Regions from separate parts of the Streptosporangium sp. H16 genome, predicted to be linked through region 3. Evidence: predicted binding sites of a transcription regulator. Region 3 holds the regulator's gene; each other region holds the start of a gene.

Region 1 (7,832 bases), on a different contig from region 3:
GCTGCCCGACCCCGGCTACCTGCCGCGCGCCAGGCCCGTGGAGTTCGAGAGCCGGTTCGGGCGCGAGGTCCACGCGTTCCTCTACCCCCCGTCCAACCCCGTGGCGCGTGGCGAGGGCCCCGCGCCGTACGTCGTGTTCGTGCACGGCGGGCCGACCGGGAACAGCGTCGGCGCGCTCGATCTGGAGAAGACGTTCCTCACCAGCAGGGGCATCGGCGTGCTCGACGTCAACTACGGCGGCTCCACCGGCTACGGCCGCGTCTACCGCGAGCGGCTGCGCGGTCAGTGGGGCGTGGTCGACGTCGAGGACGCGATCGCCGCGGCCGAGTGGCTGGCCGCGGAGGGGCTGGGCGACCCGGCCCGGATCGCGATTCGGGGTGGTAGCGCGGGCGGCTGGACGGTCATGGCGGCCTGCTGCGCGTCCGACGCGTTCGCCGGAGGCGTCTCCTACTACGGCGTGAGCGGGCTCGCCAACTTCAGCGCGACCACCCACGACTTCGAGTCGCGCTACGTCGAGTGGCTGATCGGCCCGGAGGACCCCGCCCTGTACGCCTCGCGCGAACCCGTCGGCCGGGCGGCCGGGGTGAGCTGCCCCATGTTGCTCCTCCAGGGCCTGTCCGACCCGGTGGTCCCCCCGGCGCAGTCACAGGCCTTCGCCGACGCGCTCGCCGAACGCGGCGTTCCCTGCACCTACCTCACGTTCGAGGGGGAGGCCCACGGCTTCCGCCGCGCCGAGACCCGTAGCGCGGCCCTGGCCACCGAGCTCGCCTTCTACCAGCAGATCTTCCATTCCTGAGCGAGAGGCCAGGTGGACCGGCGGGTTGCCGGGCGGGCCGGCGAACCGGGCGGATCGACGTGCTCCCCGGGGTCGGCGGGTCGAGCGGGTTCCGCAAGGTCGGCGGGTTGGGCGGGTTCGGCGCGCACAGCGGGGTCGGCGGGTTGGGCCCGTTGGGCGGGGTCAGCGGGCGAACTCGGTGGCCCGCGATTCGCGGACGACCGTGATACGGATCTGGCCGGGGTAGGTGAGCTCCTCCTCGACCTGCTTGGCGACGTCGCGGGCGATCACCTGGGCCTGGATGTCGTCGACCGCGTCCGGCTTCACCATGACCCTGATCTCCCGGCCCGCCTGCATGGCGAAGACCTTCTCGACGCCCTCGTAGGAGGTGGCGATCTCCTCAAGGCGCTCCAGCCGCTTGACGTAGGCCTCCAGCGACTCGCGGCGGGCGCCGGGACGGCTGCCGCTGATCGCGTCGGCGGCCTGGGTTAGGACGGCCTCGACGGTCTTGACCTCGACCTCGTTGTGATGGGCCTCGATGGCGTGGACGACGTCCTCGTGCTCGCCGTATCGTCTGGCGATCTCGGCGCCGATGAGCGCGTGGCTGCCCTCGACCTCGTGGGTGAGGGCCTTGCCGATGTCGTGCAGGAGCGTGCAGCGCTTGAGCAGCGTCGTGTCGAGCCGCAGCTCGGCCGCCATGATGCCGGCGATGTGGGCCGACTCGATGAGGTGGCCGAGCACGTTCTGGCCGTAGGAGGTGCGGTAACGGAGCTGGCCGAGGAGGGTGACGAGCTCGGGATGCATGTCGGTGATGCCGAGTTCCACCAGGGCGTCCTCGCCCGCACGCACGCACAGCTCCTGGACCTCGGCCTTGCTGCGATCGTGGGCCTCCTCGATGCGCTGCGGATGGATGCGGCCGTCGAGGACGAGTTTCTCCAGGGTGAGCCGCGCGGTCTCGCGGCGGACCGGGTCGAAACACGACAACAACACGGCTTCCGGCGTGTCATCGATGATCAAGTTGACGCCGGTGGTCGACTCGAAGGCCCGGATGTTGCGGCCCTCGCGGCCGATGATGCGCCCCTTCATCTCGTCACCGGGCAGGTGCAGGACGCTCACCACGGACTCGGCGGTCTGCTCGGTGGCGACCCGCTGGACCGCCAACGTGACGATTTTGGTGGCGCGCTTCTCGCCCTCCTTGCGTGCCTCTCCCTCGATCTCCCTGATGATCAGCGCGGCCTCGCGCTTCGCCTGGTTCTCGATCTCCCTGACCAGCTCGGCCCTGGCCTGGTCGCTGGTGAACCCGGACACCCGTTCCAGGATGGTCTTGCGCTCCTCGGCGACCCGTTCGAGATCCTCGCGACGGTCGGCCAGCTCGGTCTCCGTCTCGGCGAGCTTGCGGGCCCGGTCGGCCTGGCGCCTGGCCTCCTCGTCGAGACGCTGCTCGCGCTCCGCGAGCCGGTTCTCCCTGCGTTCGAGGTCGGACCGGAGCTCCTTGAGCTCGTACTTCAGGATCTTGCCCTCGGCCTCGGCCTCCTTGCGCATCTCGGCCGCCGCCTCGATCGCCGCCTCCGACTTGCGCAGCAGCTCTCCGGCGTCGTCCTGGGCCTTCGCCCGGATGTCGGCGGCCTCGCGCCTGGCCTCCTCCAGGTGGGCCTGAACCTCGGCCTCCTGCTCAGGCGTGGGACCCTTCGGGCCCCCGGCTCCGCCGACACGACGCAGCAACACGACCAGCACGGCTGTCATCACGGCGAGAGCCATAACCGCCACTGTCAACATGACGACCACGACCGGATCCATGCGCGCCTCACCTTCCTCGCGTCGCAAATATCAGGCACACGAGGGGTCACACGCACGGCACGGAAAGCTCAAGAGACGGCACCGTCGGGACAGAAGTGAACCCAGAGGGGATCACCCACCGGCTGTTCCCGCCGGTCCGTCGTCCCGTCCTCATCCGCCAAGCCTGCTTGTCCGTATTACACCGCTATGACAATCCGCACTGCGCGGAGTAACTCCTCACTGTCGTTGAGATTAAGCGTCAGAGAGGTAACGAGCAAGCAAAGACCCGCTGTCAAAGCTGCTTTGGACTAGTCGAGTGGATAGCCCTGATCCTCCGCGAATGGCGATGTTTCCGCCCCTTCGTCCTCCAGCACTTCACGGATTACGCGAAATGCCAGGCCGGGGCCGTATCCCTTGCGGGCGAGCATGCCGGCAAGCCTGCGGGTCCTGACCGCGGGCTCCAGACCCCGGGTCGAGGAGAGTTTGCGCCGCACGAGGCGACGAGCGGTCTCCGCCTCCTCCTCGGGATCGAGCCGATCCACCGCTTCCTTCACGGTCTCCTCGTCCACCCCTCGGTGGCGGAGCTCCGAGGCGAGTGCCTTTCTGGCGAGACCCCGCCCGGCGTGACGCGAGCTCACCCATGCCGCGGCGAACGCCTCGTCGTCGATGAGCCCGACCTCGGAGAAGCGCTCCAGCACGGCGTCCGCCGCCTCCTGGGGCACCTCGCGCTTGCGCAGCGCCTCCGCGAGCTGGGCCCGGGTGCGCGGCGCCATGGTCAGCAGCCGCAGGCAGATGCCCCGGGCGACCGCCTGCGGATCGGATCCGGCCCCCCGGCTCGCCCGAGACCCCTCGGCCGGCCCGTCGGACCCGTCACGTCCACCGGACCCGTCACGCCCACCGAACCTGCCGCGTCCGCCGGACCTGCCGGATCTGTCAATTCCGTCAGGTCCGCCAGGTCCGTCGAATCCGTCGGATCGGTCGGGAAGAAAGCCCGGGGTAGCGCTCCCGGACCGCCGCCCACGCCGTGAGGCACGCTTTTTCCGGCCTCGCGGCCCGTCACTCGCCGGGTCCGCGGCTTCTTCGCGAAAGCCTCCCTCCGAGGCGGACGAACCGTGGTCATGGTCGCGCCCGCGCCGGCCCTGTGAACCCGCCCGAGGCTCGTCGGGCCAGGCTCCCCAGTCTCTCGGCCCGGCCTCGCCGGCCGGACCGGAGTCAGGTCCCGTGGTCATCGATCAGCCCGGATTCAGGCGTCACCCGGCTTGGGGGCGGCGGCCTTGGAACCGCGACCGGACGCGGCGGGAGCCGAAGCGGCACCGGACGCGCGACCGGACGCGGCGGCCGGGGCCGAAGCCGCGGGGACGGGCGACGGGACGGCCGGGCTGTCGACGCGCGGGCCGACGCCGAGCTTCTCCTTGATCTTCTTCTCGATCTCGTTCGCCATGTCCGGGTGGCTCTTGAGGAAGTTTCGCGCGTTCTCCTTGCCCTGACCGAGCTGGTCACCCTCGTAGGTGTACCAGGCGCCGGACTTGCGGACGAAGCCGTGCTCGACACCCATGTCGATCAGGCCACCCTCGCGGGAGATGCCGACGCCGTAGAGGATGTCGAAGTCGGCCACGCGGAAGGGCGGGGCCATCTTGTTCTTGACGACCTTCACCCGGGTGCGGTTGCCGACCGCCTCGGTGCCGTCCTTCAGCGTCTCGATGCGGCGGATGTCGAGGCGGACCGAGGCGTAGAACTTCAGCGCCTTTCCACCGGTCGTGGTCTCGGGCGAGCCGAACATGACGCCGATCTTCTCACGGAGCTGGTTGATGAAGATCGCGGTGGTGCCGGTGTTGTTGAGCGCGCCGGCGACCTTGCGCAGCGCCTGGGACATCAGACGGGCCTGGAGGCCGACGTGGCTGTCGCCCATCTCGCCCTCGATCTCGGCCTTGGGCACCAGGGCCGCGACCGAGTCGATGACCAGCAGGTCGACGGCACCGGACCGGATCAGCATGTCGGCGATCTCCAGCGCCTGCTCACCGGTGTCGGGCTGGGAGACGAGCAGCGCGTCGGTGTCGACGCCCAGCTTCTGGGCGTACTCCGGGTCAAGCGCGTGCTCGGCGTCGATGAACGCGGCGATGCCGCCACCACGCTGGGCGTTGGCCACCGCGTGCAGGGCGACCGTGGTCTTGCCCGAGGACTCGGGACCGTAGACCTCGACGATGCGGCCGCGCGGGAAGCCGCCGATGCCGAGGGCCACGTCGAGCGCGATGGAGCCGGTGGGGACCACCTCGATGGGCGCCCGGGTCTCGTCGCCCAGGCGCATGATCGAGCCCTTGCCGAACTGCCGCTCGATCTGAGCGAGTGCGGTCTCAAGCGCCTTCTCGCGGTCGTTAGCTGCCATGGGAGCCCCCTGAAGGGTCGCGGGTTGGATCGGTTGCCAGAAAGCTACGGGGTGCCGCCGACAATTTCGGGAGGGCACGCCAAGAGTGTTGGCTTGTTCAATATAGCCGAACGACTGTTCGATCGCCGCCCGTTGGCACCATACGTTGCGGGAGTCACGAACCGCCGCGGAGTCCCCCCGCGCACGACCAGACACGGCCGGGCAGGCCGGCGGGCCATGGCTTCGGGAGGTGCGGACCCCATCCGGAAGGCGACATTTCCAAGAATTGCCCAGGACCTGTTGTCACCGGGTTGACCTGGAGTGATCCTGAGGGGAAACGACCCGAGGTGCCCGACGTGCCCAACACGTTCACGCAGCAACGTCTAGCCCATCTCGATTCCCTCGCCGCCGAGCTGCGACAACGAGGGCTGGCGAGCCGCACCCTCGGAGGCGCCGCGCCGGTGCTGTGGGTGTGGCATCCGGACAGCCGTCGGCAGACCATCGTCTTCGCCACCCCGGTCAGGGACGGCTGGCTGTTTCTGTGGGCACCGGACGGTGAGGAGAGCGCCGACGATCCCGCGCGGGCGGCCGATTCGGTGGAGAAGCTCCTCGGCCCGCTCACGGAACCGTCCTGAGCGGCCCTTCACGCTCTCCGGCTCTCCGCTCACCCGGCCGCATGCTCTCCGGCCCGCTTACCGGGCCGCGTGCTTACCGGCTCTCAGCGGAGCCTGGGCGCGACGTCGGTCACCCCGCACACGGCGTGCCAGACCTCCTTGGCGCCGACTCCCTCGGCCAGCGCCTGGATCACGGTCCGGCCGCCGAGATCGGCGATGACGTAGTCGCGGGCCCACGACTCGGCGTACTGGTCGCCGAAGTGTGACTTCATCCGCTTCCAGAAATCCGATAGGCGCATGCCCCAAGTATGGACGCCCACCGGCGTGCCGCGATCCACCCCGGCGCGCCGCCGGACCGCGAGGCGCCCGCGTCCCGCTCTCCCGGCCACCGCCGGACGGGGGCGAGCCGGAGACGGAGCGGACGAGACGGGACGGGACGGGGACGGGCGGGAGGAGCGTCCCAGGCGAGGACGAGGGGAAAGGCGTGGGCGGCCGGAGGCGGGAGAGGGGTCGTCAGAGCACGCGGGAGCCGTACATCTCGCCGAGGGGGTCGGCGAGCAGTTCCAGGCGGGCCCCGTCGGGGTCGGCGAAGTAGATCGACGCGCCGCTCTCGACCTGGTGCGGAACGCCCGCCGCCTCCAGCTTGCCCCGCAGGCGCTCCCACGTGGAGGGATCGACGGAGATGGCGACGTGGTGGAGCCCGCCGAGGACCTCCTTGTAGGGGCCGAGGTCCAGGCCGGGGAAGTCGAAGAAGGCGAGCAGGTTGCCGTTGCCGATGTCGAAGAAGAAGTGGTTCGACCCCCGGTAGTCGCGGTTCTCGAAGATCTCCGTCAGCGGGAACTCCAGAAGGTCCTGGTAGAACGCGATCGTCGTCTCGACGTCGGAGGAGATCAGCGCGAAGTGGTGCAGCCCCCTCGCGCTGCTCGGCGGGCGGTGCGGCCTGAGGTGCTCCGCCTTGATCCGCTCGCGTGTCGCCTCGATGGCCTGATGGTCGATGCTCACCTTTAGCTCACCACTCAATACGTCGTGTGTTCGTCAAAGCCATGTCCTCGACGGCAGGGAGCCAACCTATCCCGGACGTCACGTCATGGTGGCGAATGGTCACCGTCCCGGCGAACGCCGCGGATCCGGCCTCCCGTGGGGCGCCCGCAGCACCGACGAACCGTGCGTCCGCAGGTGATGCGCGGGCCACCTGCTCCCGTCCGCCGCCCGGTCGCCGGGCGGGCGGTGACGGGTTCTGTCGGTGGGGCCGTGCAGTATGGGCGGTGAGCCGGTCGGTCGTCCGGACCGGGAGCTAGGGGGCGGCGATGAGCGAGACGGCGAGCGCGGGCGGGGCGCTCGATCACTTCACCCGGATGACCAGAGACTGGTTCACCGGGGCGTTCGCCGCGCCGACCGCCGCGCAGGAGGGGGCGTGGGCGGCGATCGCGCGGGGCGACAACACGCTGGTGGTCGCACCCACCGGATCCGGCAAGACGCTGGCCGCCTTCCTGTGGTCGCTCGACCGGCTCGCCTCCTCCGCTCCCGGCTCCCCCCTGGACGCCGGATCCTCCGATACGGACCTGACGGCCGGTACGGGTGGCACCGGTGATACGGCCGGTACGAGCGCCCGGGGCGGGCGAGGGCGTTCGCGGGGGGACCGGGGGGACGACGAGCCGGTGAGGCGGTGCCGGGTCCTGTACGTCTCGCCGCTCAAGGCCCTGGCGGTCGACGTCGAGCGCAACCTCCGGGCGCCACTGGCCGGGCTGAGGCAGACCGCGCGGCGGCTCGGGCTCCCGGTGCCGGAGATCTCGGTGGCGATCCGGTCGGGTGACACCGCCCCCGAGGAGCGGCGGCGGTTCGCGACCCGGCCCTCCGACATCCTGATCACCACCCCCGAGTCGCTGTTCCTGCTGCTCACCAGCCAGGCCCGCGAGGCGTTGCGCGGCGTGGAGACGGTCATCGTCGACGAGGTGCACGCGGTGGCGGCCACCAAGCGCGGCGCGCACCTGGCCCTCTGCCTGGAGCGGCTCGACACCCTCCTGCCCCGGCCCGCCCAGCGGATCGGCCTGTCGGCGACCGTCCGGCCGGTGAGCGAGGTGGCCGCCTTCCTGGGCGGATCGCGCCCGGCGACCGTGGTCCAGCCGCCCTCCGACAAGGAGATCGAGGTCGAGGTGGTCGTCCCGATCGAGGACATGACCGAGCTCGACACGCCTCCTGCCCCGCCCGCCCCCGACGACGACCGCTGGCTGACCGAGACCCCGGCCAGGCGGTCGATCTGGCCGCACGTGGAGGAGCGGCTGTTCGAGCTGATCGGAGGCCACAG
Region 2 (7,832 bases), on a different contig from region 3:
GTCGTGCACCAGGGCGCTGGCCTGGAGCAGCTCCAGCGAGGCCGCGGCGGCGAAGAGCGCGGGATCGTCACCTCCGCCCGCGCCACGCCAGCCCCAGTAGCAGAAGGCGGGTCGTAGCCGTTTGCCGCCCGCGAGGAAGTCCTCGGCCGCCGAGATGAGCGGGGCCAGCTCCGGAGCGCTGACCTGCGGGCGCTGCCGTTCGACGAATCGCCGAAGAGAGCGGTCCACCTCGGACCGGATCGTGTCCAGCGCGGCTGCAGAAGTGATCATCGAATACCTCCAGTGTGGAGACCCTGGGCTTCAGCTCTGGGGGGGAAACGCGGTACGTTGCCGTGCGTAGCGGCAGCGTGACCAGCGGTGATGACGCACCGATCACCGTACGCATGATCGACAAGATCCTCTCCGCCGGTCCGGTGGAGAGGTGGAACGCCTGTGGAGCCGATGTAAGGCACGACACCTCCGGGTTCCTTGCGACTGGCGATGAGGCAGGAAACCCAATCTATGAAAATCGGAATCCCCCGCCTTCGACGGCGGGAGGAGGTCAGGTAATGAGATTAACGGTCCAAGAGGACATTTCGATCTAGAGGGGTGGTTGATTTGCGCGATAATTGACACAGGGCCGTTCTGCGGGTGGCGGAGATGATCTGATCGGGCACCCGGGCGGCCGGGCAAGTATCCTTGCCCCATGGCTCTGGGTCGCGCATCTGTCCTCCCCGATCGTGTCGCCACCGTCCGCGAACTCCTCGCCGCCGGTGCCCGCTCGTTCTCCTTCGAGTTCTCCCCCCCGAAGACCGACGAGGGAGAGCGTCAGCTCTGGCGCGCCGTCCGTGAGCTGGAGTCGCTGCACCCCACCTTCGTGTCCGTCACCTACGGCGCGGGCGGCAGCACCCGCGACCGCACCGTCGACATCGTCGAGCGGATCGCCCACGAGACCACGCTCACCCCGGTGGCCCACTTCACCGCCGTCAACCACTCCGTCCGCGAGCTGCGCCACCTGATCGGCCGCTTCGCGGGGGCGGGCGTGCGCAACATCCTCGCCGTGCGGGGCGACCCGCCCGGCGACGTGACGGGCGAGTGGGTGCGCCACCCCGAGGGCGTCCAGTACGCCGAGGACCTGGTCCGGCTCATCCGCCAGTCCGGCGACTTCTGCGTGGGCGTGGCCGCCTTCCCGTACAAGCACCCCAGGTCGGATTCGATCGAGTCCGACACCGAGTACTTCGTGCGCAAGTGCCGCGCGGGCGCCGACTACGCGATCACCCAGATGTTCTTCCGCGCCGAGGACTACCTGCGGCTGCGCGACCGGGTGGCGGCCGGCGGCTGTGACACGCCGATCATTCCCGGGATCATGCCCGTCACGCAGATGAGCACCATCGCCAGGTCCGAGCAGCTCTCCGGCGCGCCGTTCCCGCCGGAGGTGGCCGAGAGGTTCGCGGCCGTCGCCGACGATCCGGCCGCCGTGCGCAGCCTCGGCATCGAGCACGCCGCCGAGCTCTGCCAGACCCTGCTCGACGAGGGGGCGCCCGGCATCCACTTCATCACCTTCAACCGCTCCAGCGCGACCCGAGAGGTCTTCCAGGCCCTCGACCACACGCAGAAGGCCGCCCCGCTGCCGGTCTGACGCCGTCGCGTCCCGGCTGCCCCGCTCCCGCCGGGACGCGGCGGCCGGCGGGTGGTCCTTGTCCGGCCGGGCCCCGGTCGCCGTGGCCCGTTGTGGCCCTTCGCGGCCCGCCCGGCGCGTCCGGCCTGGCCGGGTGGCCCGGCTCCCGGGGCGGGACTCCCAGGTGCGGGACGTCCGGGGAGGGCGGCGTTCCTGCGGGGACCAGGAGCTCCGGCCGGTGGCTCAGCCGTCCAGCGGCAGGACGGTCCCGAGGATCGCGTAGCGCTCGTGCCCGCCGGGAAAGACGAACTGCGTGAGCAGGTCCACGAAGCCGATGCTCCGGTAGAGGTGCCGGGCCGCGGTGGGCTGGTCGCGGGTCGACAGCACGGCGGTGCGCTCCAGGCGGCCTGCGCACATGCCCGTGATCATCGCTCGGCCGATGCCCTTCCCCTGGTAGTCGGGGTGGACGTGGATCTCGGCGAGCTCCAGCGCGTCGCCCAGCCAGCCGCGGGCGCTGCCCTCGCCGTGTTTCTCCACGAGGGCCCGCCTGACCACGTCGTGCCACCACTGGCCGGGAACCCCGTGGAAGCCGTAGGCGATGCCCACCGGTGTGCCGTCGGCGAGCTCGGCGAACAGGCAGGTGAAGGCGGGGTGGGTGGCGTGGTTTCCCATGATGAGCCTGCGGCCGGCGATCTGGTCGGTGGGCGGGTTCATCGCCTCGGTGTAGACGTGGAGGACCGCGTCCAGCCGGAGCCTGAACTCGTCGGGTCCGATCCGTCGCAGTCCGATCACGCGTCGCACCCTAGCAGTGCGAACGTGACGCGGGTCGGCACGAGGCGAGAGTGCGGCGCCTGGTGAGGGCGGCGCTCAAGCGCCGTTGAAGGCCGTCATTCGACCTCGACGGGAACCCCGCCGGTGATGCGGACGAGCTCCTCGAAGGAGGTCGGGAAGACGGTGTGCGGATGGCCGGCGGCGGCCCAGACGACCTCGTGCTTGCCCAGCCAGGTGTCGACCAGGGTCCTGACCGGCGCGGGGTGGCCGATCGGGGCGACGCCGCCTATGGCCTGGCCGGTGGCCGCCCGTACGAAGGCGGGGTCGGCGCGCCGCACCTTCGCCACGCCGGCCGTCCTGGCGATCAGGTCGGTGTCGACCCGGTGGGCTCCGCTGGTCAGCACCAGGAGCGGCTCGCCGTCGGCGTCGAATATCAGGCTGTTGGCGATGGCGCCGACCTCGCAGCCGAGCTGCGCGGCCGCGGTGGCGGCGGTCGGGGTGGCCTCCGCGAAGACGACGATCTCGCCGGGGACGCCGTGCTCGCGCAGGACGGCGGCGACCTTCTCGATGTTCGGATGCAACTTTTCTGGCACGCGGCCACTCTAAACAGATTGACCGTTGATTGCCGCTTCATAACCGGCGGCCTGCACGGGGAACCCGTGCGCTATGGTCCCTTGACCTGATCCATAGTGATATGAGGAGTTGGTTGAAAGTGGGGGTTGGACAGCGGCAGGGAGTGGCCGCGCTGATGACGGCGGGGGCCGTGCTCCTCTCTTCCGCGGGCGTCACTCTTTTCGCGGACGCCGCCGCGGCCCGGACCTCGGCTTCCCCTGCCGTCTCGGCCGTGACGGCGACGGGGGCGAGCCCGTTCGCCGCACCGGGCAAGACGCTCAAGCTCGGCGCGAAGGGCGCCACGGTGAAGGTGCTCCAGACCCGGCTGGCCGAGCTCGGCTACGCCCCGGGCAGGATCGACGGCCGCTACGGCGGGGCGACCCTGGCGGCGGTCTGGGCCTTCCAGAAGGTCAACGGCATCACCCCGACCAGCACCGTGGCGCGCAGGACCTGGGCCGCCCTGGAGACCCCGCTGGCGCCTAAGGTGCTCGTGCCCAACGGGAAGCCGACCCGGGTGGAGGTCAACCTCGCCAAGCAGGTGATGGTCCTCTACGTCGGCGGTGTGGTGAAACTGGTCAGCCACACCTCCTCGGGCAGCGGGATCTCCTACTGCGAGACGGCTACCTGGGAGGGCAGGGCCCAGCGGTTCTGCGGCGACGCCCGCACGCCGACGGGCGACTACAAGACCACCTGGCGCAGGGACGGCTGGCACAAGTCCTACCTCGGCCAGCTCTACAACCCGATCTTCTTCAACGGGGGCATCGCCTTCCACGGCGCGCTGTCGGTGCCGCTGGCGCCCGCCTCCCACGGCTGCGTACGGCTGCCGATGCACGTGGCGGAGGTCCTTCCCGGCCTGCTCGGTACGGGAGTGCCGGTGCACGTCCGAGGCAGGTTCGTCCGGTAGGGCGGCGGAACGGGCGATCCGGCGGGCGTGACCCCGCCGGTCGTGAACCGGGGCCCCGGGAGACGACGATCTCCCGGGGCCCTTTCGCGTTTCCGCGCGCACCGATCTCCCCGAGCCCGCATGTGCCCTCACACACCCGAAGATCGAACTTTTGTTCGTCGTTTTACTTGACAGTATTAGTGATCGAATTTATGTTCGATGTGATGACACGGGGCTCGCGGCTCGTGTCCGAGGGCGGCCGATCCGGTCCACGTCGTCGGCGGAGACGATCGGGCCAGGTCAGGGCGGGCGGGGAGAGGGGAAGCTCCTCGTCCGGCCGTCCGGTGGATTTGTCGGTGGGGTCTGCGAGTGTGATACCACCGGCGAAAACGCCGGAGCCGCTTGCGACCAAGGAGGCTGAAGCACTATGACCCCTCGGCTCAGCGATTCCGGTGGGCCCCGGTTGTCCCCCACGGTGCGGGCGCACCTCTCAGACGCGCGCGACTGCCTCGAAGAGGCCGCCGCCGCCCGGACCTCCGCCGCGCGTTACGTCGCGGCCCACCTCGCCGCGCTCAGGGCGGCCGCTGCCGTCCTGGCGGCCCGTCCCCGTCCCATGGAGGGCCGCAGGAGGCGCAGGCTGCGCAGCGCCTGGGAAATGCTGCCCGAGGCCGAGCCCCGCCTGGCCGAGTGGGCACCCTACTTCGAGACGAGCGCGGCCAAGCGGGCCGCCGCCGAGGCGGGCCTGACCCGCACGGTGTCCTCGCGAGACGCCGAGGAGATCATCTCCGAGGCGGAGCGTTTCGTCACCGCCGTGGAGAAGCTGCTCGGCGTGCCGAGCCAGCCCATGCTCCCCGGCCAGGTCCCCCTAGCCGGTTAGAGCCGGAGCGGCCTCCCACCCGGGGTCGCCGCCCGGGCTCACCGGCGCCGTCCCCGTACGTCTCCGTGTCCACCGGTCCTCCCGGACGGCACGAAGACGTACGGGGACGTTTTTCGCGTCGCCTGCCCCTCGCGCCACCTGTCCCAGGCCGGTCTCCAGGCCGCCCCGGGCTCCTCACCCCGTCCGTTCGGCCGCCGCCGCCGTGGAGTTCTGGCGGGCGGCGCGGTGACGTAGCAGGAGCATGGCGGCGTCGTCGCTCAGCGGCCTGCCCACGTGGTCGAGCAGGTCGGCGCGGAGGGCGTCCAGCGAGCCCTGGGGGTCGTCGCCGTCCAGCAGGTGCGCCCGCTCCAGCAGCGGGTAGAACTCGCCGGCCCCGTCGCGTGCCTCGATGACCCCGTCGGTGTAGAAGAGCACCTGGTCGCCCGGTTCGAACGGGATGTGGTGCGGCTGCGGCTCACTGGCCTTGAGGGCGCTCATGCCCAGCGGGAGCGCCTCGTCAGGCGGGTCGGCGAACCAGATCCCGCCCTCGGCGTCGAGCACCATGGGCGCCGGATGGCCGCAGTTGATGACGGTGATGGTGGAACCGCCGCTGATCTCGGCCAGCACGGCGGTCACGAACTGCTCGCCGGACAGCTCGCGGGTCAGGGCGTTCTCCAGACGCGCCACGACGCCCTGGAGCGTCTTCTCGTCGTGGGCCGCCTCCCGGAAGGCCCCGAGCACCACGGCGGCCGTCTCCACGGCCTCCAGGCCCTTGCCCTGGACGTCCCCCACGATGATCCGCACCCCGTGCGGGGTGGTGACGACCTCGTACAGGTCGCCGCCGATCCTGGCCTCCGCCGTGGCGGAGGTGTACGAGACGGCCACGCCGATGCCCGGTCCCGCGCGGCGGGGCACCGGGCGCAGCAGCACCCGCTGGGCGGCCTCGGCCACCGAGCGCACGTCGGCGAGCTGGTGTTCGTGGCGCAGCCGCCCGGCGCTGGCCAGCACGCTGGCCATGGTGACGCCGAGGATGGCGATGAGGGTGATGTCGGTGCGGGGCATCCAGAGGATGTCGTTGTAGGCGCCGAGCGCGAAGCACAGCAGCAGGGCGACGACGCCGACCACCGTGGTGCGGGCCAGGCCGCACGCCACGCTGGCGAAGGCCGGGCCGAGGGCGAGCAGCGGCAGGAGGCCGGACGTGGGGCCCGAGCCGAAGTCGATCAGGGCCACCACGGCCATGACGACGAACGGCAGGAGTTTCAGGGTGTCCTGGGTCTTGGTGGTGCCGATCGAGGTCAGCAGCCGCAGGAAGGCATGCGTCTTGGTCGATCCCAGCGACGTCATGACGGCGCGGAGACCGCTTTTCCGGCTTGATCGAGAGTGATCGAGCCGATCATCTCCCGAGGCCATGTCCACCACATCTCGCTAAACGCATGTTTGCCTTTTCCTACCACAGTGGCGGTCAGCCCGGGGCGGGACGAAGGACACGTTCTACTGAGAGCGGGAAGCTCTGCGGGGTGGGCACGCCGGTTCCGGCGCACCCACGACCGGTCAGGGGTCGTCAGAAGGACTCGACGGCTCGGCGCGCCTCCGGGTCCAGGACGCCCCAGCTGATGAGCTCCTCGGTGAGCTCGCTGGGGGACTTGTCGTAGATCACGGCGAGGGAGCGGAGGTCCTCCTGGCGGATGGACAGCACCTTGCCGTTGTAGTCGCCACGCTGGCTCTGGATGGTGGCCGCGTAACGGGCGAGCGCGCCCGCCTTCTCCTTGGGGAGCTGGGCGAGACGCTCAAGGTCGATCACAAGCTTCGGTGTCGGGCCAAGGGGGCTCGGAGCGGCCCCTCCCGGCAGCAACTCCGAGACCGGCACCCCGTAGAAATCAGCCAGTTCGGCAAGCTTCTGCACGGTGACGGCACGGTCGCCACGCTCGTAGGAGCCAACGACGACCGCCTTCCAGCGCCCGCGGGACTTCTCTTCTACCCCGTGCAGGGACAGGCCCTGCTGGGTGCGGATGGCGCGGAGTCTTGCACCCAGCGACTTGGCGTACTCAGACGGCATGGTGTGGCCCCCCGGCTCTGTTATGTAGTGCTCTCAACATGATTGTGCTACCTCGCAACTTATGCCCCGTTCACCGGGTTGGCGCCCGGGGTAGGCACCTTCGGTGACCGATGCGTCAGGGTTCACCCGATAACGCCACGAGGTGTGGTTACGGACAGTGACGGTAAAGCTGTGGGCGCCTAAGGTCAAGCTGATTGGAAAAAAGATGCCGAATCCGGTCCGGTGGGGTCCGCCTCAAACGCCGCACTTGTCCTACCCCACATCGCGAAACCTCCGGTTTTTCCGGGACTTTCGCATGATTTCCGGCTCTTCTCCGGGATTCGGGACGGCGTCGCCCCCGGGCGCGGCGACGGGCGTATGATCTTGAACGACGCGGCGGCGGGCAATACCCGGTGCGACGGTTTCGCGCTGCCGGAGGCGAGGCTCGGCGCGCCCGCGTGCCGGTCCGGGCGTCGCCCCGGGAGGCTCCGCCCGCCGCGTCCGGGCCGTCCCGCCCCGAGGCCGGCGGCCCCGGTCACCGGACGCCCCGGTTGAGACGCGAGTGGCGGTAGCCGTAGAGGAAGTAGGCGAGCAGGCCGGCCGCCATCCAGATCCCGAAGGCCAGCCAGGTGACGCCGGCCAGTCCGGCCATCACGACGAGGCAGAGGATCACGCCGAGGATCGGCGTGATCGGGAAGAACGGTGTCCTGAAGCCGCGGGGCAGGTCGGGGCGGGTGCGGCGCAGGACGAGCACGCCGGTGTTGACGATCGCGAAGGCGAACAGGGTGCCGATGCTGGTGGCCTCGGCGAGCCGGCCCAGCGGGACGAACCCGGCGAGCACGGAGACGAAGGCGGCCACGATGAGGGTGTTGGCGACCGGTACCCGGCGGCGTGGGCTCACCCTCTCGAAGATCTTCGGAATCAGGCCGTCGCGCGCCATGGCGAACAGGATGCGGGTCTGGCCGTACAGCACGGTCAGGACCACGCTGGCGATGGCGATGGCCGCGCCGAAGGAGATGACGACGCCGGGCCAGGTGGCGCCCACGGCCCGCTTCGCGATCACGGCCAGGCCCGCCTC
Region 3 (7,832 bases):
TCGATAGGGGCCGAGGTGGCGAGTTCGGCGATGACCTCGTCGGTGTGGATCGGGGCCGGGTCCTCACCGCGCTGCTGGGCGGCGCGCTCGGAGGCGGAGAAGATCCCGAGGGCCGCGCGGTCGTCGTAGGGCAGGTGGTCCAGGGCCAGACGGCGGAAGATGTAGTCCATCACCGAGGCGGCGATGCGGACGTCCGGGTCGTCGGTCATGCCGGCCGGGTCGAAACGCATGTTGACGAACTTGCCGACGTACGTCTCCAGCGGCACCCCGTACTGCAGGCCGATGGAGATGGCCACCGAGAACGCGTCCATGACGCCCGCGAGGGTCGAGCCCTGCTTGGACATCTTCAGGAAGACCTCACCGAGGCCGTCGTCGGGGTAGGACGAGGCGGTCATGTAGCCCTTGGCGCCTCCCACGGTGAAGCGGGTGGTGGTGCTGGGGCGCTGGTTCGGCATCCGGCGCCGGGTCGGGCGGCTGATCTCCACGACCTGGATCGCCGGCTCGGCGGGCGTCTCCTTCTCCTCGGTCTTCTTGCCCGAGGCCGAGAGGGGCTGGCCGACCTTGCAGTTGTCGCGGTAGACGGCCAGAGCCTTCAGGCCGAGCTTCCAGCCCTCCATGTAGACCTGCTCGATGTCCTCGATCGTCGCGGACTCGGGAAGGTTGACCGTCTTGGAGATGGCTCCGGACAGGAACGGCTGGGCCGCGGCCATCATGCGGACGTGGCCCATCGGGGCGATCGCGCGCTCGCCCATGGCGCAGTCGAACACCTCGTAGTGCTCGCGCCTCAGGCCGGGGGCGTCGACGACGTGGCCGTGCTCGGCGATGAACTCGACGATCGCCTCGACCTGCTCCTCCTGGTAGCCCAGCCGCCGCAGCGCGCGGGGAATCGTCTGGTTGACGATCTGCATGGAGCCGCCGCCGACGAGCTTCTTGAACTTGACCAGGGCGAGGTCGGGCTCGATGCCGGTGGTGTCGCAGTCCATCATCAGGCCGATGGTGTTGTGACTGACCATACCGTTGGCCACATAAGTGACGTTGTCCGGGACGGACAGGTCGTAGGTCGGCTGCACGCCGCCGTCCTCGTTCGCCTCGACCCGCTCGAAGAGGTAACCGAGCGCATGGCCGAGCCGCTTGTCGGGAAACTCGGCGAAGACCCGCTTGGCCAGCATGCGAGCGACACCACCGCTCCTGCGAACCGACTGGAACACGGTCTCGCGCAGGGAATGCCCCTCGGGAAGGATCGTCTCCCACACCTCGCGGGACAGGAACACCTGGTCCTTCCTGGCGGACCGCTCAGGCTCCAGTTCGGTCATGAGCTTGTTCTTGCGGTCTCCCATGAACCCGATGATCTCGTCGAAGTTCAGGGCGTGGTCGACGTTGCGCAACCGCACCTGGAAGATCGGCCCGCCGAAGCCACTGACCGTTTCACGAGTCGTGGTGGCCATGCCGAGGGCGAGAAGCAGCGTCCGGATCTCACCCGCGAAGGAGCCGGAAGCCGTCGAGAGGCTCGGCACGCCCTCCAGGACGGTGCCGTCGGCCTCGAAGAGACCGCGTAGGAAGGCGCCGTAGATCTCGCTGTCGTTGGTCTCAAGGATTGCCGAGGGGATCCGCGGCGTCCAGCCCTTGCCGGAGTGGTCGGTACCGGGAAGCTCTTTCGCGAAACCGGAGGCCTGCCACCAGCGTGCGAGCCGCACCGACTGAAGGACGACCTCTTGGTATCCCTCCCGCTGGGTGAGCACCGGTTCGAGGTGGAAAAGCTCCTTGGACAGGATGCGAAGACGCTCGACCACATCGAGGTCGGCGTCCGCGACACAGAACCGGACACCCTTGGCGTGCAGGCTACCGTCACCCATGAAGTAGCCGACCAGCTCGGCCAGTTCCGGCGACACCAGGTCGGGGACGACGATGGAGCGATCTCCCGCGTAGTACGCCTGGTCGAGCACGGGCAGGGGAACCGCACGGTGCTCACCGACGAGGGTCTGCAGCTGCATGGGAACGAGGTCGCCCGGCTCGATGTCGGCCAGGCGCTTCCACTCCCATACTCCGGTCGCGCTGTCGACGACCTTGACTCGGTGGGTCAGCGTGCCCTGGACGCGATAGCCGCCGTGGGTGCGGATGAGACGGGTGGGCTCCTCACCGTTGACGAAGAACTTCGTAGCCCGGCGCGGTCCCTCGTCGGTGGAGACCGTCATGTCGAGGTCCTGCCAGCGATCGCCGTACACGTCCGCGATCTCGGCCAGGCGGACGAGTCCCCGGTCCGTGGTGATCAGCGTTTCACCCGTCAGGCACCCGGTGGGCGCCAACAACGACGCCTGCGCGTTTCTGTATCCGTTTTTGTCGCCGATGCGAAGACACTCGGCCCACTGCCTGGAGGCCTCGCGGTGGATGGCCCCGTCGATCTCGTCGAACGTGCGCAGGGCGTCGTTCGCGTCGTTGTGCTTGCGCATGACCCGCTTGTGCGCGTCGGCGTTGCGGGCGTAGCCGTCGTACGGGCCCACGACCGCGGCCAGTTCGGCGCTGCGGCGGTAGGAGACGCCGGTCATCAGCGAGGTGATGGCCCCGGCGACCGCCCGGCCGCCGTCGGAGTCGTAGGCGTGGCCGGTGGCCATGAGCAGCGCGCCGAGGTTGGCGTAGCCGATACCCAGCTGGCGGTAGGCGCGAGTGGTCTCGTCGATCTTCTCGGTGGGGAAGTCGGCGAAGGTGATGGAGACGTCCATCGCGGTGATGACCAGCTCGGTGATCTTCACGAAGTTCGCGATGTCGAAGGTGTCGTCGTCCTTCAGGAACTTCAGCAGGTTGATGCTCGCCAGGTTGCACGAGGAGTTGTCCAGGTGCAGGTATTCCGAGCAGGGGTTGCTGGCGGTGATGCGGCCCGTCTCCGGGCTGGTGTGCCAGTCGTTGATCGTGTCGTCGTACTGGAGGCCGGGGTCGGCGCACTCCCACGCGGCCTTGCCCATCTTGCGGAACAGCTCTCTGGCGTCGATCTTCTCGATGACCTCGCCGGTGAGGCGGGCGCGCAGGCCGAACTCCTCGCCGTTCTCCACCGCGCGCATGAACTCGTCGGAGACGCGCACGGAGTTGTTGGCGTTCTGGTACTGGACGGAGACGATGTCCTTGCCGCCCAGGTCCATGTCGAACCCGGCGTCGCGGAGGGCGCGGATCTTGTCCTCCTCGCGCGCCTTGGTCTCGACGAACTCCTCGATGTCGGGGTGGTCGACGTCGAGGACGACCATCTTGGCGGCGCGGCGGGTGGCGCCCCCGGACTTGATGGTGCCCGCGGAGGCGTCGGCGCCGCGCATGAAGGAGACCGGGCCGCTGGCGGTGCCGCCGCTGGAGAGCAGTTCCTTGGAGGAACGGATCCGGGAGAGGTTGACGCCGGAGCCCGAACCTCCCTTGAAGATCACGCCCTCTTCCTTGTACCAGTCGAGGATCGACTCCATCTGGTCGTCGACGGCCAGGATGAAGCAGGCGCTGACCTGCTGCGGCGACGCGGTGCCGACGTTGAACCAGACGGGCGAGTTGAAGCTGAAGACCTGGTTGACCAGAGCGTGCTTGAGCTCGTGGTCGAAGATCTCGGCGTCCTCGTCGGTGGCGAAGTAGCCGTGCTCGACCGCCGTACGCGTGTAGACGCCCACCACCCGGTCGACCAGCTGCTTGAGGCTCCACTCCCGCTGCGGGGTGCCGACCGCGCCGCGGAAGTACTTGGTGGTCACGATGTTGGCGGCGTTGACCGACCACGACTGGGGGAACTCGACGCCGCGCTGCTCGAAGTTGATCGAGCCGTCGCGCCAGTTGGTCATGACGACGTCGCGGCGCTCCCAGGTCAGCTCGTCATAGGGATGCACGCCTGGCGTGGTGAAGATGCGCTTCATCTTCAGGCCCTTGCGAGGCCTCTTGCCCCCACGTGTCACCGCGCCGACAGTCTCCGTCATGACTTCCCCCTCCTGGGGCTCCGTAGAACCCTCGAATCGGACCACACCAACGCGCCGCCTCACCCCCGGCGCCCGGGGTCTGCATCAGTCCTGCTCGGTGGAGCGCTCCGCCCGGAGCCGCTCGATCTCCGCCTCGAAGTCGGCCAGGGTCTCGAACCCCCGGTAGACGGAGGCGAACCGCAGGTAAGCCACCTCGTCCAGCTCGCGGAGCGGGCCCAGGATGGCCAGCCCGACCTCGTGGGCCGCGATCTCGGCGCACCCGGTGGCCCGGATGCTCTCCTCGACCCGCTGGCCCAGCTGCGCCAGGGAGTCCTCGCTGACGGACCGCCCCTGGCAGGCCCGCCGGACCCCGGCGATCACCTTGTCCCTGAAGAACGGCTCCGTCACACCGCTGCGCTTGCTCACCATGAGCAGGACGGTCTCCTGCGTGGTGAACCTGCGCCCGCATTCGGAGCATGTGCGCCTGCGGCGGATGGCCCCACCGTCCTCGGTGGCCCGGCTGTCGATGACTCGCGTGTCGAGATGGCGACAGAACGGACAATGCACGCGTGTCGCCTCCTTGACTACCGAAGCGGCCGACCCACTTCACCTACCCACCACGCGCACGCCCAGACGCTCGCGCACACACCTTCGAATAGTCGAGGCGCGGTAATGGAAACACAATCTGTGGTGAAGGGTTGCGATGCAGCCACTAGATGTTGTGGTCCAACCGTAGAAGTGCGCGACCATGAACGCAAGTTGAAACGACCTTGCCGGACGAAGTCGCTGATCAGCCGTCACATTCCGGCGTGTCGCCACCCGGGCGAGACCCCTCTCGTCCCGGGCACCCCTTCCCTCACACACGCCCCGGGCGATCTGTCAGGCGAGACGCCCCGCACTCCCTCTCCCCGCCCGCCGACCGCCCTCTCGGACCCCTCCCCCACGTACGCCGCCACCCCTCCCCCACCTCGGGAGTCCCGCCTCGAGTGCCCGCCTCGGGGGACAGGCCCTCCCGGGTCTCAGCGGACGAGGCCCTCGGGGAGATAGAGCCGGGTCCCGGGCCGGACCGTCGAGCCGGACAGCCCGTTGAGGTCCATGACACGGCGGACCATGGGGCCGGCGTCGGCCTCCTCCGTCAACGCGTCCGCGATCTCCCACAGCGTGTCGCCCGCGTGCACCGTGATCCGGGGAAGGCCCTCGAGGTCCGGCCGCCCGCCCGCCGAGGCCATGTCGATGCGCCCGCCGATCCAGAGCACCCCCAGGGTGAGGAGCGCGAGCACCGTCACCGCCACAATCCTTCCACGCCTGGTGAGCCGGAGTGGCCGTCGGACGGGCGCCGGACGGGCGACGCCGGAACGGCGGGCCCGCACCACGGGCGCCACCGCCGATCCCGGCGCCCTCCTCGGCCCGGATCCGCCCCCGAGCCCTCGCTCCGGCTCACGGCCAGGCCTCCGGCCCGGCTCGCGACCGGGTCGCCGTCTCCGCTCACGCCCGGACGGCCGCCCGGACTCCGGGCCGGACCCCTGCCCGGATTCGCGCCCGGACGCCCGCTCGGACACCCACTCGGACCCCTGCCTGGACTCCCGCCCGGATCCCGTCTCGGACCTTCGCTCGGCCTCCGGCTCCAGCTCCGGCCGCGGGGGCGGCACGAGCCGCAGGCGCGGCGCCTCCGGTGATCGCCGCGCCGCCCGGGATGCCGTCGCGGTCCTGGATCGCGGTGTCGTCGTGGTCGGTTTCATGGTGACCCCCATCCCCTCGACCTGGCCGAACATATGTCGAAGAAAGATCGGCGAATCGAACACGATGTCGATCGAACTCCCGTACGATGTTGTACACCACGGCGTCGCCGATTTCGAGGACATTCGAACAATTGTTTGAATATGATCTTCGGCCGAGGTATGGTCGCTGTGTGCGACGCGTTAAATACAGACCGGGAGGCGAGGAGTTCGTATGAGCCAGCACAAAGAGAACGGTTCGGCCGCCAGCGACCTGGCAGTGCGAAGGCGTGACTCCCTTGGCCTCACCCCCAGGCAGCGGAAGATCCTTGAGGTGATCCGCGATTCCGTGCAGCAGCGCGGCTACCCGCCGTCCATGCGGGAGATCGGTGAGGCGGTGCAGCTCACCAGCACCTCCAGCGTGTCGCACCAGCTGACGGCTTTGCAGCGCAAGGGCTACCTGCGGCGTGATCCGCACCGCCCCCGCGCCCTGGAGGTCCGCCTTCCCGGCGAGCCCGTGCTGTGGGTGGACCCCGACTCCGGCGAGGACGAGGCCCCGGTCAGCCGCCCGACCGCCGCCTACGTCCCCCTGGTGGGCCGGATCGCCGCCGGTGGTCCCATCCTCGCCGAGGAGAGCATCGAGGACGTCTTCGCCCTGCCCAAGCAGCTTGTCGGCGAGGGCACCCTCTTCCTCCTCCAGGTGACCGGTGACTCGATGATCGAGGCCGCCATCGCCAACGGTGACTGGGTGGTCGTACGCCAGCAGCCGGTCGCCGACAACGGCGACGTGGTCGCGGCGATGATCGACGGCGAGGCCACGGTCAAGACCTTCAAGCGCAGAGACGGCCATGTCTGGCTGGTCCCGCACAACCCCAACTACGACCCGATCCCGGGTGACGAGGCCACCGTGCTCGGCAAGGTCGTGGCGGTCCTCCGCAAGCTCTGACGCGACCGCGAGCTCTGACGCGAGCGTCCCGGGGCGAGCTCCGGACCGTTCTTCTCCGCGCCTGCTGAGCGAGCTTCGAAACACGTCGTTCCGACGCGAGTTCCACACCACGCGCCTCCGGCCTCCGCGCGACACGCCGGAGGGCGCGCGACACGCCGGAGGGGTGGTGTCCCGATGTCGGGACACCACCCCTCCGGCGTTCTCAGAGCTTCCCCGGCCGTCTAGGGAACGATGTTGACCAGCTTGGGCGCGCGGACGATCACCTTTCGCGGCGCTCCGGGCAGGAAGGACCGGACCTTCTCCGACGCCAGGGCCAGCGCCTCCAGGTCCGCCTCGGAGATCTCCGGGGAGACCTCCAGCCGGTCGCGCACCTTGCCCGCGACCTGGACGACGCAGGTGACCGACTCCTGGACCAGCAGTGCCGGGTCGGCGACCGGCCAGCCAGCGGTGGCGACCGAGGCGGAGTGTCCCAGCCGCTCCCAGCCCTCCTCCGCCGCGTACGGCGCGACCAGGGACAGCATGACCGCCAGGGTCTCGGCGGCCTCCCTGACCGCAGGGTCGGCGGCGCCGGGCCCGGAGTCGATGGCCTTGCGGGCCGCGCTCGTCAGCTCCATCATGCGGGCCACCGCGACGTTGAAGCGGTGGGAGTCGACCAGCTTGGTGACCTCGTCGATGGTGTGGTGGACGACCTTGCGCAGGTTCAGGTCTCCGGCGGTGACGTCCACCCCGGGCGCCGAGGCCGCGCCGGCCTCGGCCATCACCCGGAACGCGCGGGCCAGGAACTTCTGCGACGCCGCCGGGGAGACGTCGGCCCAGTCGATGTCCTCCTCGGGCGGTCCGGCGAAGACGACGGTCAGCCTGACCGCGTCGACACCGTAGGCGTCGATCTGCTGGCCCAGGTCGACGCCGTTGCCCAGCGACTTGGACATCGCCTTGCCCTGGTTGATGACCTGCCCCTGGTTCAGCAGGCGGGTGAAGGGCTCGACAAAGTCGATCATCCCCATGTCGTGCAGGACCTTGGTGAAGAACCTGGCGTACAGCAGGTGCAGCACGGCGTGCTCGACGCCGCCGATGTACTGGTCGATCGGCCCCCACCTGCGGACGCGCTCGACGTCGAACGGGCCGTCCTCGTACGCCGGGTCGACGTAGCGCAGGAAGTACCACGAGGAGTCGACGAAGGTGTCCATCGTGTCGGTGTCGCGCTTGGCCGGGCCGCCGCACTTGGGACAGGAGACGTTCACCCAGTCCTCGGCCGAGGCC

The links. The regulator LexA, encoded in region 3, represses DNA repair genes until DNA is damaged. The targets are predictions, from matches to a motif close to TCGAACANNTGTTCGA.
Region 1: a site for LexA is predicted at 5,041-5,056, ahead of recA (recombinase RecA). Genes of this name have one in related genera too.
Region 2: a site for LexA is predicted at 4,028-4,043, ahead of ACTOQ2_RS01295 (SAV_6107 family HEPN domain-containing protein). Genes of this name have one in related genera too.

Annotation. Positions count from the first base shown of each region.
Region 1 is NZ_JBPXMD010000005.1:269,056-276,887, reverse strand. Features, by position in the region: gene ACTOQ2_RS11195 (prolyl oligopeptidase family serine peptidase) at 1-796, shown strand, start outside; gene rny (ribonuclease Y) at 959-2,572, opposite strand; gene recX (recombination regulator RecX) at 2,860-3,780, opposite strand; gene recA (recombinase RecA) at 3,795-4,934, opposite strand; gene ACTOQ2_RS11175 (hypothetical protein) at 5,270-5,548, shown strand; gene ACTOQ2_RS11170 (DUF3046 domain-containing protein) at 5,632-5,826, opposite strand; gene ACTOQ2_RS11165 (VOC family protein) at 6,041-6,529, opposite strand; gene ACTOQ2_RS11160 (ATP-dependent helicase) at 6,835-7,832, shown strand, end outside.
Region 2 is NZ_JBPXMD010000001.1:281,002-288,833, forward strand. Features, by position in the region: gene ACTOQ2_RS01270 (polyprenyl synthetase family protein) at 1-270, opposite strand, end outside; gene metF (methylenetetrahydrofolate reductase [NAD(P)H]) at 686-1,618, shown strand; gene ACTOQ2_RS01280 (GNAT family N-acetyltransferase) at 1,841-2,389, opposite strand; gene ACTOQ2_RS01285 (YbaK/EbsC family protein) at 2,485-2,961, opposite strand; gene ACTOQ2_RS01290 (L,D-transpeptidase family protein) at 3,081-3,884, shown strand; gene ACTOQ2_RS01295 (SAV_6107 family HEPN domain-containing protein) at 4,291-4,740, shown strand; gene ACTOQ2_RS01300 (PP2C family protein-serine/threonine phosphatase) at 4,915-6,063, opposite strand; gene bldD (transcriptional regulator BldD) at 6,281-6,775, opposite strand; gene ACTOQ2_RS01310 (amino acid permease) at 7,290-7,832, opposite strand, start outside.
Region 3 is NZ_JBPXMD010000013.1:131,283-139,114, reverse strand. Features, by position in the region: gene ACTOQ2_RS22705 (vitamin B12-dependent ribonucleotide reductase) at 1-3,932, opposite strand, end outside; gene nrdR (transcriptional regulator NrdR) at 4,017-4,478, opposite strand; gene ACTOQ2_RS22695 (LysM peptidoglycan-binding domain-containing protein) at 4,931-5,197, opposite strand; gene lexA (transcriptional repressor LexA) at 5,862-6,572, shown strand; gene leuS (leucine--tRNA ligase) at 6,794-7,832, opposite strand, start outside.